3 regions of the Mesorhizobium sp. LNHC209A00 genome follow, and region 3 is predicted to be linked to each of the others. Evidence: riboswitches for the same ligand, from Rfam matches in the RefSeq annotation. Region 3 holds a riboswitch; each other region holds the start of a gene.

Region 1 (3,202 bases), on a different contig from region 3:
CCCTTTGACCAAGACCTTCATGATGGCTCACGTGGCTGAGGTATGAGCGGTGCGCCGGTCTCGTCCGCCGGCAGGTAGAGATCGCCGCCCTCGCGGTATTTCGCCGCCATCGCCGCCATGCCCTCTTTCTGTGCCTCGGCGCGGATGTCGTGGGAGATACGCATCGAGCAGAATTTCGGCCCGCACATCGAGCAGAAATGCGCCACCTTGTGCGCCTCCTTGGGCAAGGTCTGGTCATGGAAGGACCGCGCCGTTTCGGGATCGAGCGACAGGTTGAACTGGTCCTCCCAGCGGAACTCGAAGCGCGCGCGGGAAAGCGCATCATCCCTGACTTTCGCTGCCGGATGGCCCTTCGCCAGGTCGGCGGCGTGGGCGGCTATCTTGTAGGTGATCACGCCGATCTTGACGTCGTTGCGATCGGGAAGGCCGAGATGCTCCTTGGGCGTGACGTAGCAGAGCATGGCGGTGCCGAACCAGCCGATCATCGCGGCGCCGATGCCTGAGGTGATGTGGTCGTAGCCCGGCGCGATGTCGGTCGTCAGCGGTCCGAGCGTATAGAAAGGCGCCTCGCCGCAGACGGCGAGTTGCTTGTCCATGTTCGCCTTGATTTTGTGCATCGGCACGTGGCCAGGCCCCTCGATCATCACCTGGCAATCCTTCGCCCAGGCGATCTGCGTCAGCTCGCCAAGCGTTTCCAGCTCGGCGAACTGCGCCGCGTCGTTGGCATCGGCGATCGAGCCGGGACGAAGGCCGTCGCCGAGCGAGAAGGAGACGTCATAAGCGCGGCAGATGTCGCAGATCTCCGCGAAGTGCTCGTAGAGGAAGCTTTCCCGGTGATGGTGCAGGCACCATTTGGCCATGATCGAGCCGCCGCGCGAGACGATACCCGTCACCCGGTTGACGGTCAGCGGGATGTAATGCAGCCGCACGCCGGCGTGGATGGTGAAATAGTCGACGCCTTGCTCGGCCTGTTCGATCAGCGTGTCGCGGTACACCTCCCAGGTCAGATCCTCGGCAATGCCGCCAACCTTCTCGAGCGCCTGGTAGAGCGGCACCGTGCCGATCGGCACCGGCGAGTTGCGAACGATCCATTCGCGGATGTTGTGGATGTTGCGGCCGGTCGACAGGTCCATCACCGTATCGGCGCCCCAGCGGATCGCCCACACCATCTTTTCGACCTCTTCGGCCATCGACGATGTGACGGCGGAGTTGCCGATGTTGGCGTTGATCTTGACCAGAAAATTGCGACCGATGATCATCGGCTCGCTCTCGGGATGATTGATGTTGGCGGGAATGATCGCGCGTCCGCGCGCCACCTCGTCGCGCACGAATTCGGGTGTGACGAAATCGGGCAGCGTCGCGCCGAAAGCCTCGCCGTCGCGCTCAAGCTTTCCGCGCAGGATCTCGCGACCAAGGTTCTCGCGGATGGCGACGAACTCCATTTCGGGTGTGATGACGCCGGCGCGCGCATAGGCAAGCTGTGTCACCGCCTTGCCGGCCTTGGCTCTGAGCGGCCGGTTGCGAACGGGAAACTCCGGTGTCAGGCGTTCGCCCACCGCGAATCCGTTGTCTTCCGGCCGGACATGGCGGCCGTCATAGGCTTCGACATCGCCCCGCGCGATAACCCATTTATGGCGAATCCGCGCGAGGCCCTTTTCGATGCTGGTTTCGACTGTCGGGTCGGTATAGGGGCCGGACGGATCGTAGACGATGACGGGCGGTTCGCCCGCCGTCGGATGGACGGAGATTTCGCGCATCGGCACCCTGATCTGCGAGTGGATGGTACCGAGCTTGTGGATTTTCCGGGAGGCGGGCAGCGGTCCCGTCGACACTGCGGGGGTGAGGGCATTCATCTTGAGCTCCTTTGCTCATGCATTGGAGACCCAGTTCTGTGCCGGAAGGATGAAAAGACGCTTCTGTAGACCTGCCGAAACAGGACCTCGGGCGTAAACTCCCGCAAAGCGCTTGCACCGTCCCTACGCCAGTATGAACTGGATCAGGTTCAACGGGTCACTGCGCCGCGAAAGCCAGCAGTATCTCAGCCCCTTGCCGGGACTCCCCTGGTGAATGCCTCAGGTTGAACGGGCCGGCGCGGCTTTGTCAAGCGCATTTGGCCCGCCCACTGTCAAATCAAGGACCGCGTCGTCTTCTTGGCAATCAGGCATCTGCCCCTGCTCTGTTCCACATCCTATTTGGGTGCAAGGCCACCACTCAGCGGAACCCTCAGAGAAGGAAACCGTCCAGATTTGGCTAGACTGCTCGACGATAAGTCCAGAGCTGTGCCGGCGGTATGTTGCGGACGACGAAGTCATAGTGGGAAACCACGTAACGGTCTGGCATCTTGATCACCGGCGACAGAGGTCCGTATGTGATCTGAATCACGGGCCGGCCGGCAGGAATACGGGCGAGCAGATCCTCAACCAGCGCGACACGCTGTTGCATTGGAAAGCTCAACAGCGGGACTGCACTTATAACGCAATCGAACTGTTCACCTTTGCGCTCACCCAGAGCTTCGTCCAGCGCAAATGCGTCGCCCAATCTGAAGTCCACATTCGGGAAGCGTTGCACCAGGCCGTCGTAGAAAATCCTGGAATATTCGACTGAAACCAGCTGGTGCGGCTTGATTCCCCTAGCCAGGATCGCCTTTGTGATGACACCGGTTCCCGCGCCAAGCTCCAGAATTGGCAATCCTGACCGTGGGTTCACCACGCTTGCCATCCGGCGTGCCGCATAAACCGAAGTGGGAATAAGGGCTCCCACGCCCTTCTTGTCCTTCTGCCAGCCTTTGAAGAATTCAACTTCTTCCTCAAACCTTTTGCCGAGCCGCTCCTTCAGTCGCAAAATCATATCTTCTCCTTGCGTCAGCCGCTTACCCAACGTCATGAATTTGGCAAAGCGCGTTTTGGCCAATCTCGACACCCTTTACAAGCCCGTTAAGACTGCTTGCGTGTCACGACGCGGTCAGCATGAATTGCCCCTTAACGCACTTTCATGTTTGCTGGGCCTATGTCTCGCCCTCGCTTGCTGCCCGAAAAAAGTTTCCCGAGCTATGCGTATCTGCCCGGCAAATATCCGCATCCGGTGCGTGATCCTTTGGGCCACAGTTACCGATCAGATCCGGTGACCGTCGCCGTTGGCGAAGCGCTCGGCTCAGATGTGTTTCTCTGGGGAATCGACCTTTTCAACCACGGTTACTACTGGG
Region 2 (3,202 bases), on a different contig from region 3:
CCCACATGGCGATTTCGTCTGACATGTCGATCGGGCACGTTGCCCGGATGTGGCACGTATTGGGCGCTAAACCCGGTATCTATCTGGATGTCGCCGACCGCCAGATCAGGCTGGCCTTCCAGGTCAGGCGACTGGGTCCGCCAACCGGAAAGGGTCCGGTAAGGCGATGGGGGACGGTGGAGTTCGATCTTGCCAATGGCCGGGTCCGGCACCTCACCTACGGGCGCCTGCTCAAACGGCTGATGAAAATATATGCCTCGTTCGCACGCCCGCGGGCCGGCAAACCGTACGCTGAATTAAGGGTCTTTGGCGGGGTGGGTAGTGAAGCGGCACCAGAGCCGGCGGCGGGTAGTCGCGGACACTGAATCCCAATAATGGGAACCGCAGAAACTGCTTCCGCGGTTCCCATTATCGCGATGGCAAACTACTTTCCGCAGTTGTTGTCGTTCACGGTCGGCGCGGTGGCGTTGCCGTTGGCGTCCGTCTGTGCACCCTGCGGGTTGGTGGGGCAATTCTTGTCCGCATTGGAATTCATGTCGCCCGGCGTGGTGGTCGTGCTGTTGGTCGAGCCCGGATCGATCGTACTGGGCGAAGCCGGGGTGCTTGGGTCCACAGTGACGGACTCGCCGCTGCCGCCGGACCCATCCGCGCCGGCTGCGCTATTGCTTTGCGCCATGGCGGATGTTGCAAGGGCAATGGTGAAGGCCGAAGCCGCGAGGATTTTCATGAACATGATTTGTCTCCATTTCTGTGAACTCGTCGCCGGGAGCGGTGCACGGTTTCGCGGAAATCATGAACCGCTCTATCTCTTGTTCTGACACAATCCCGAACGGAAAATTGATCCTGGAATCGCGTCCAGCGACTGGTGGGACAACCCCTCGAAATGGCGAAGGTTCCAGACAAATTTCCGCGCCGGCGATGTCCAATTGCCCTGGCGCTCGAGCAATGCTTTGGCGCGGCTTGCCAAGAAACAGCTTCCCCAACCGGCCGAATGATGCTCTAACGCGCCCATCCACAGGGGTGCTCCGTACGGTCGGGGCTGAGACGGGGGCGGCAAGCCCACAGACCCTAGAAGCTGATCTGGGTAATACCAGCGGAGCGAGGCGGGCGATGTTTTCAGGCGCACAGGTTTCCCTATATCCAATGGCCGACGATTTCGTCGGCGTCATTCTGGGCGCGCTCGGCGCGCTCGATCCGTTCCGCGACAAGCTCAGGATCGAGACCGACGACATCTCGACCTTGCTGGTCGGGGCCCCCGAGGTGTTATTCCCTGCGCTGCGCGACCTTTTCGTGGCCGCGTCTGGCAGCGGCAGGCATTGCGTGCTGTCGGCCACCATTTCGCGTGGCTGCCCAGGCGAGCCGGACGATCCGATCTGCCGCTCCGACACGTTCGGCGGACCTGCCGGGCCACTCGGCCCGCGCAAGCAAGCCGCCATCACCGCGGTGCGCGGCGCGCCGGCCACTGGCCAGCCGGCGGCGGCGCAGTTCTCGCTCTATGTGATGGGTACTGACGACCACATGGACGAAATCTATGGCTGCATAGATTTCCTGAAGCAGTCCGGCGTCTACGATCGCTCCAAGAATTTCTGCACCAAGCTGCGCGGCGATGCCGGCGCGATCTTCTCGGCCCTCGATGAAGCCTTCTGCCGCTTCGGGCCCGGCGCCGGCCATGTAACCCTCGATGTCACGGTCTCGGCCAACAGTCCCACTGCCGTCTGAACGCTCGTGGTCTCATCGTCATTCAACCCGCGTAACGTCGCGGGCTTCTTCGCCAAAACAGCGCCGGCCGTGATATCGATCAGTTTGGTGCTAGTGGCCTGGGAACTGTACGCAAACATATCCGGCATCAAGCCGACGGTTCTGCCGGCGCCCTCGCGCGTCTTCGAACAGGCGATGCTCAATCGTGAAGCCTTGGTCGACAACGCCGTTCCCACGGTCCGCGCCACGCTGATCGGTTTTGCCTGTTCGCTCAGCGCCGCCTTCGCGCTGTCGATGCTGGTCGACTTCTTCCAGCCTTTGCGGCGCGCGCTGTTTCCCATCTTCATAGTCAGCCAGACCTTGCCGCTGGTCGCCATCGCGCCATTGGTGGTGCTGTGGTTCGGCTTCGGGCTGACGCCCAAGATCGTGCTGGTGGCGCTGGTCACGTTCTTCCCGATGCTGGTCGCGCTGGTACAAGGCTACGAGGCTACCGAGGTGGAGATCGGTCAGATGCTGCGTGCCATGGGAGCAGGGCGTTGGCGTGTCTTCTTGCTGGCACGATTGCCTTCGGCGCTGCCTTATTTCTTCGCTGGCCTCAGGATATCCATTACCTATGCCGTCGTCGGCGCCATCTTCGCCGAATATGCGGGCGCGGCCAAAGGGCTGGGCATCTACATGCTCAACGCCAAGAACAATTTCCGTCCCGACCTGGTGCTAGCCGCCGTCTGCGTCAGCGCAGCGCTCACCCTTATCCTGTTCGGGCTGACGATGCTGCTGCAGCGTCTTGCCATGCCCTGGGAAGGAGCCGCTGGCAGGCAAGGCGCTGGAAAAGGTCCAGAAGCATGAGCCGGCTCGAACTGCGGCATGTTCGCAAGGTGTTTGGCGGGCTCGATGTGCTCGCCGACATTTCGCTTCGTGTCGATGCCGGCGAATTCGTCTCGATCCTTGGACCTTCGGGAGCGGGCAAGTCGACGCTGTTTCAGCTTCTGACCGGCGCCGAGCATGGCGAGGGTGAGATGTTCTTCAACGGCGGGCCGCTCGACGATCATGGCAGGCATTTTGCCTTCATGCCGCAGCGCGACGCGCTGATGCCGTGGCGGCGCATTCTCGACAACACCACGCTCGGGCTCGAGGTGCAAGGCGTCAGCCGCAAGGCGGCACGGACGCGTGTGGCTCCGCTGTTTGCGGAGTTCGGGCTTGCCGGCTTCGAGTGGCACTTTCCAGCGCAGCTCTCGGGCGGCATGCGCCAGCGCACGGCGCTTTTACGCACCGTGGTGCAGGAACGCGATATGTTGCTGCTCGACGAGCCGTTCGGCGCGCTCGACGCCCTGACCCGCGCGGCCATGCAGCGCTGGCTCGAACAGATGTGGCGGCACCACCACTGGACGGCGTTGCTGATCACCCATGACGTGCGCGAAGCCCTGTTCCTGTCCGACCGCATCTATGTGCTGTCCGCGCGGCCTGCCCGGGTCGTGCGCGAGATCAAGGTGCCGCTGCCGCGCCC
Region 3 (3,202 bases):
GGCGCGGCGCGACCGGCAGGTTGGCGTCGCCGACGACGTCGGCTCCGAGCCGGGTCAACGTCAGCACCACGATGAAGGTCAAGGCGATCTGCAGCAGTGTCAGCGCAACAGCCCTCGCGGGATCGAAATCGAAGCGCAATGCCTGATAGATGCCGACTTCGAGCGTCGTCGCGCCCGGCCCGCCGCCGAGCGTCAGCACGATGGTGAAGGATGTGATGCACAGCATGAAGACAAGTCCGGCGACACCGGGCAGCGCAGCACGCAGCGTCGGCCACTCGATCAGCCGGAATGCCGGCCGCGCCCCCATGCCGAGCTGGCTCGCCAGCCGCCATTGGTCGGAGGGAATGGTCTGCAGCGCCTCGAGGAGCAGACGTGTGGCCAGCGGCAGATTGAAGAAGACATGCGCGACGAGAATGCCGGACAGGCCATAGATGCCCGGCCAACCCTGGCCGCCAACCCAGTTGAACAGGCCCGCGAAATAGCCGGCGCGGCCATAAAGCGCCAGGATGCCGAGCGCCGCGACTATCGCCGGCAGCGCCAGCGGCACAGCGAAGAGCTGCAAGATGAAGGCACGGCCGAAAAACCGTGGATGCCGCGACAGCGCCCGCGCCACGAACAGGGCCGGCCCGACCGAGAGCAGCGTCGACAGGGCCGCTTGCAAGAGCGTGAACCGCACGACCCGGAACAGGTAGGGATCGAACGCGGCCCAAGCGCCGGAAAAATCGCGAGCACCTTCCACAAGCAGCCCCGCAAACGCGCCGCCGATCAAAATGGCGATGGCGGCGAGCCCTATGATGCCGGCTGTGATGCGGGTATCAGAGCGGGTTTGCACGCCGCACCATCAACGATTGGGTGAAGCTTAGGGAGCGTCGCCGTAGAGCGGTCATGTCACGAGATTAGCCCACAAAAGCTACTTGCTCATCACCGCCAGCCATTCATCGACCCAAGCCTTGCGGTTGGCCGCCACCTCCTCCGGGCTGAACAGCAAGGTTTTGGTCGGCTTGACCAGTTTGTCGAAGGCGGGGTTGAGCGGCTTGTCGGTCTTGCCGGCCGGGAACATCCAGTTGGTCTCGGGAATGGCTTCCTGGAATTTCGGTCCGGTCATGAAGGCCATGAACTTTTCCGCCAGCGGATTCTTGGCGCCGGTCATGGTGATGCCCGCGACCTCGATCTGCAGATATTCGCCTTCCTCGAACGACGCCGCCTGATAGCGCTCGGTGTTCTCGGCGACCATGTGGTAGGCTGGCGAGGTGGTGTAGGACAGCACCATCGGCGCCTCGCCCTTGGTGAACAGGCCATAGGCCTCGCTCCAGCCCGGCGTCACGGTCAGCACCTTGGTCTTGAGCTTGGCCCAGGCCTCGGGCGCCTTGTCGCCATAGACCGCCTTCACCCACAACAGCAGTCCGAGACCGGGCGTCGATGTGCGCGGGTCCTGGATGACGATCTTGTCGTCGGCGCTACCCTCCACCAAATCCTTCAGGCTTTTCGGCGGGGACTTCAGCTTCTGGGTATCGTAGACGACGGCGAAGTAGCCATAGTCGAAGGGAACAAAAGTACCGTCGCTCCAGCCACCCGGCACGTTGACGTCCGTCACTGCGCCATGTGGCGCGAACAGGCCCGAGGCCTTGGCATCGGCGGTGAGATTGGTGTCGAGACCGAGCACGATGTCGGCCTTGGTCGAAGCGCCTTCCAGCTTGACGCGGTTGAGCAGCGCCACGCCATCGGCGACCGAGACGAACTCGAGATCGCAGCCGCATTCTGCCTCGAATTCCTTCTTCACCACGGGACCGGGACCCCAGTCGGCGGTGAAGCTCTCATAGGTGTAGACGGTGAGCTTGTCCTTGGCCAAGGCCGGCCCGGACAGGGTCACTGCCGTGGCGGCGATCAGAGAATATAAAAGCGTGCGCATCGGCGCCTCCTTCGTTTGCGTTGAAAGGAATTGAGGCGTCGGAGTGTCCGAAACGTCTAATCCCTCCGCCGGTACAAACCGGATCAGGTTCAGCGGGTTGGCGAGACTGCCTCTCAGCCGGCCCGCGAAATTCGCGTCCGGCACCCCGTTAGAGCGTTTCGACACATAGGCCGGGCCGATGACCCGCGCAAGTGGGACTTTGCCGCCTTCCGTTTCCGGTGCCGGGCTGGTAAGGCGACGGGATATGAGCATATTCACCATCCTGCTTGGCGGCGATCTCATCCGCACGCCTCGGCTCGACCGCCAGGTCGAAGGCTCGCGCGTCATCGCCGCCGACGCCGGCATTGGCCATGCGCGGATGCTGGGCCTCGTGCCGGAACTGTGGGTGGGTGATTTCGACTCGGTTCCGGCTGATCTGCCCGCCGACCTCGCCGCCGTGCCGCGGCAAACCTTCCCGGCGGAAAAGGACAAGACCGACGGAGAACTGGCGATCGCGGCCGCACTGGAGCGCGGGGCGACCCGCCTTGTGCTGGCGGGCGCATTCGGCGGCAAGCGCGCCGACCACGCCTTCCTGCATCTGGCGCTTGGCCTGCGGCTGGCCGAGGCCGGAATGGATGTGTGTCTGACCAGCGGCGCCCAGGAAGGTGTTCCCTTGCTGCCCGGTAGGGCCGGCTTCGATTATGCCGACGGCACGCTGCTCTCGATTCTCGGCTTCTCCGAACTCTCCGGCCTGACCGTCACGGGCGCCAAATGGCCGCTCGACAAGGTTGAGGTGGCATTCGGTTCGTCACTGACCATTTCCAACGAGGTCAAGTTCGGCAAGACCGGGGGCCGCCTCGACATCGCGCTCGGCCATGGCCGCGCGCTGCTGCTCGCCCATCCCTATCCATTGCCCGAAAGCTGACATGGCCCCGCCTCTTCTCAATCTCGACGGGATAAGACTGACCTTTGGCGGCGCGCCACTGCTCGACGGCGCCGCCTTGACCGCTTCGGCCGGCGACAAGATTGCGCTGGTCGGCCGTAACGGATCCGGCAAGTCGACGCTGCTCAAGATCGCCGCCGGCCTGATCGAGCCACAGGACGGCGAGGTGTTCCGCCAGCCTTCGGCGACGGTGCGTTATCTGCCGCAAATGCCCGACATGGACGGCTTTGCCACCGTGCGCGCCTATGTCGAGGCCGGGCTCGGGCCCGCCGACGATCCCTACCGCGCCAGCTATCTGATGGAGCATCTCGGCCTGTCGGGCGAAGAACGGCCTGGCGACCTGTCCGGCGGAGAGGCCAGGCGCGCCGCGC

Evidence for each region. A riboswitch is a leader RNA that binds a small molecule or an ion and turns the genes downstream of it on or off. The one in region 3 is predicted to bind thiamine pyrophosphate.
Region 1: it holds a riboswitch for thiamine pyrophosphate, as region 3 does, so the genes downstream of both, thiC (phosphomethylpyrimidine synthase ThiC) here and thiB (thiamine ABC transporter substrate binding subunit) in region 3, are expected to answer to the same signal.
Region 2: it holds a riboswitch for thiamine pyrophosphate, as region 3 does, so the genes downstream of both, X739_RS162540 (YkoF family thiamine/hydroxymethylpyrimidine-binding protein) here and thiB (thiamine ABC transporter substrate binding subunit) in region 3, are expected to answer to the same signal.

Annotation. Positions count from the first base shown of each region.
Region 1 is NZ_AYWT01000033.1:35,190-38,391, forward strand. Features, by position in the region: gene thiO (glycine oxidase ThiO) at 1-21, opposite strand, end outside; gene thiC (phosphomethylpyrimidine synthase ThiC) at 18-1,853, opposite strand; TPP riboswitch at 1,956-2,072, opposite strand; gene pmtA (phospholipid N-methyltransferase PmtA) at 2,251-2,847, opposite strand; gene X739_RS1000000167425 (DUF309 domain-containing protein) at 3,022-3,202, shown strand, end outside.
Region 2 is NZ_AYWT01000001.1:708,134-711,335, reverse strand. Features, by position in the region: gene X739_RS162530 (formyltransferase family protein) at 1-365, shown strand, start outside; gene X739_RS162535 (hypothetical protein) at 425-733, opposite strand; TPP riboswitch at 1,007-1,120, shown strand; gene X739_RS162540 (YkoF family thiamine/hydroxymethylpyrimidine-binding protein) at 1,111-1,719, shown strand; gene X739_RS162545 (ABC transporter permease) at 1,726-2,544, shown strand; gene X739_RS162550 (ABC transporter ATP-binding protein) at 2,541-3,202, shown strand, end outside.
Region 3 is NZ_AYWT01000026.1:36,829-40,030, forward strand. Features, by position in the region: gene thiP (thiamine/thiamine pyrophosphate ABC transporter permease) at 1-832, opposite strand, end outside; gene thiB (thiamine ABC transporter substrate binding subunit) at 911-1,909, opposite strand; TPP riboswitch at 1,953-2,067, opposite strand; gene X739_RS138250 (thiamine diphosphokinase) at 2,154-2,813, shown strand; gene X739_RS138245 (ABC-F family ATP-binding cassette domain-containing protein) at 2,815-3,202, shown strand, end outside.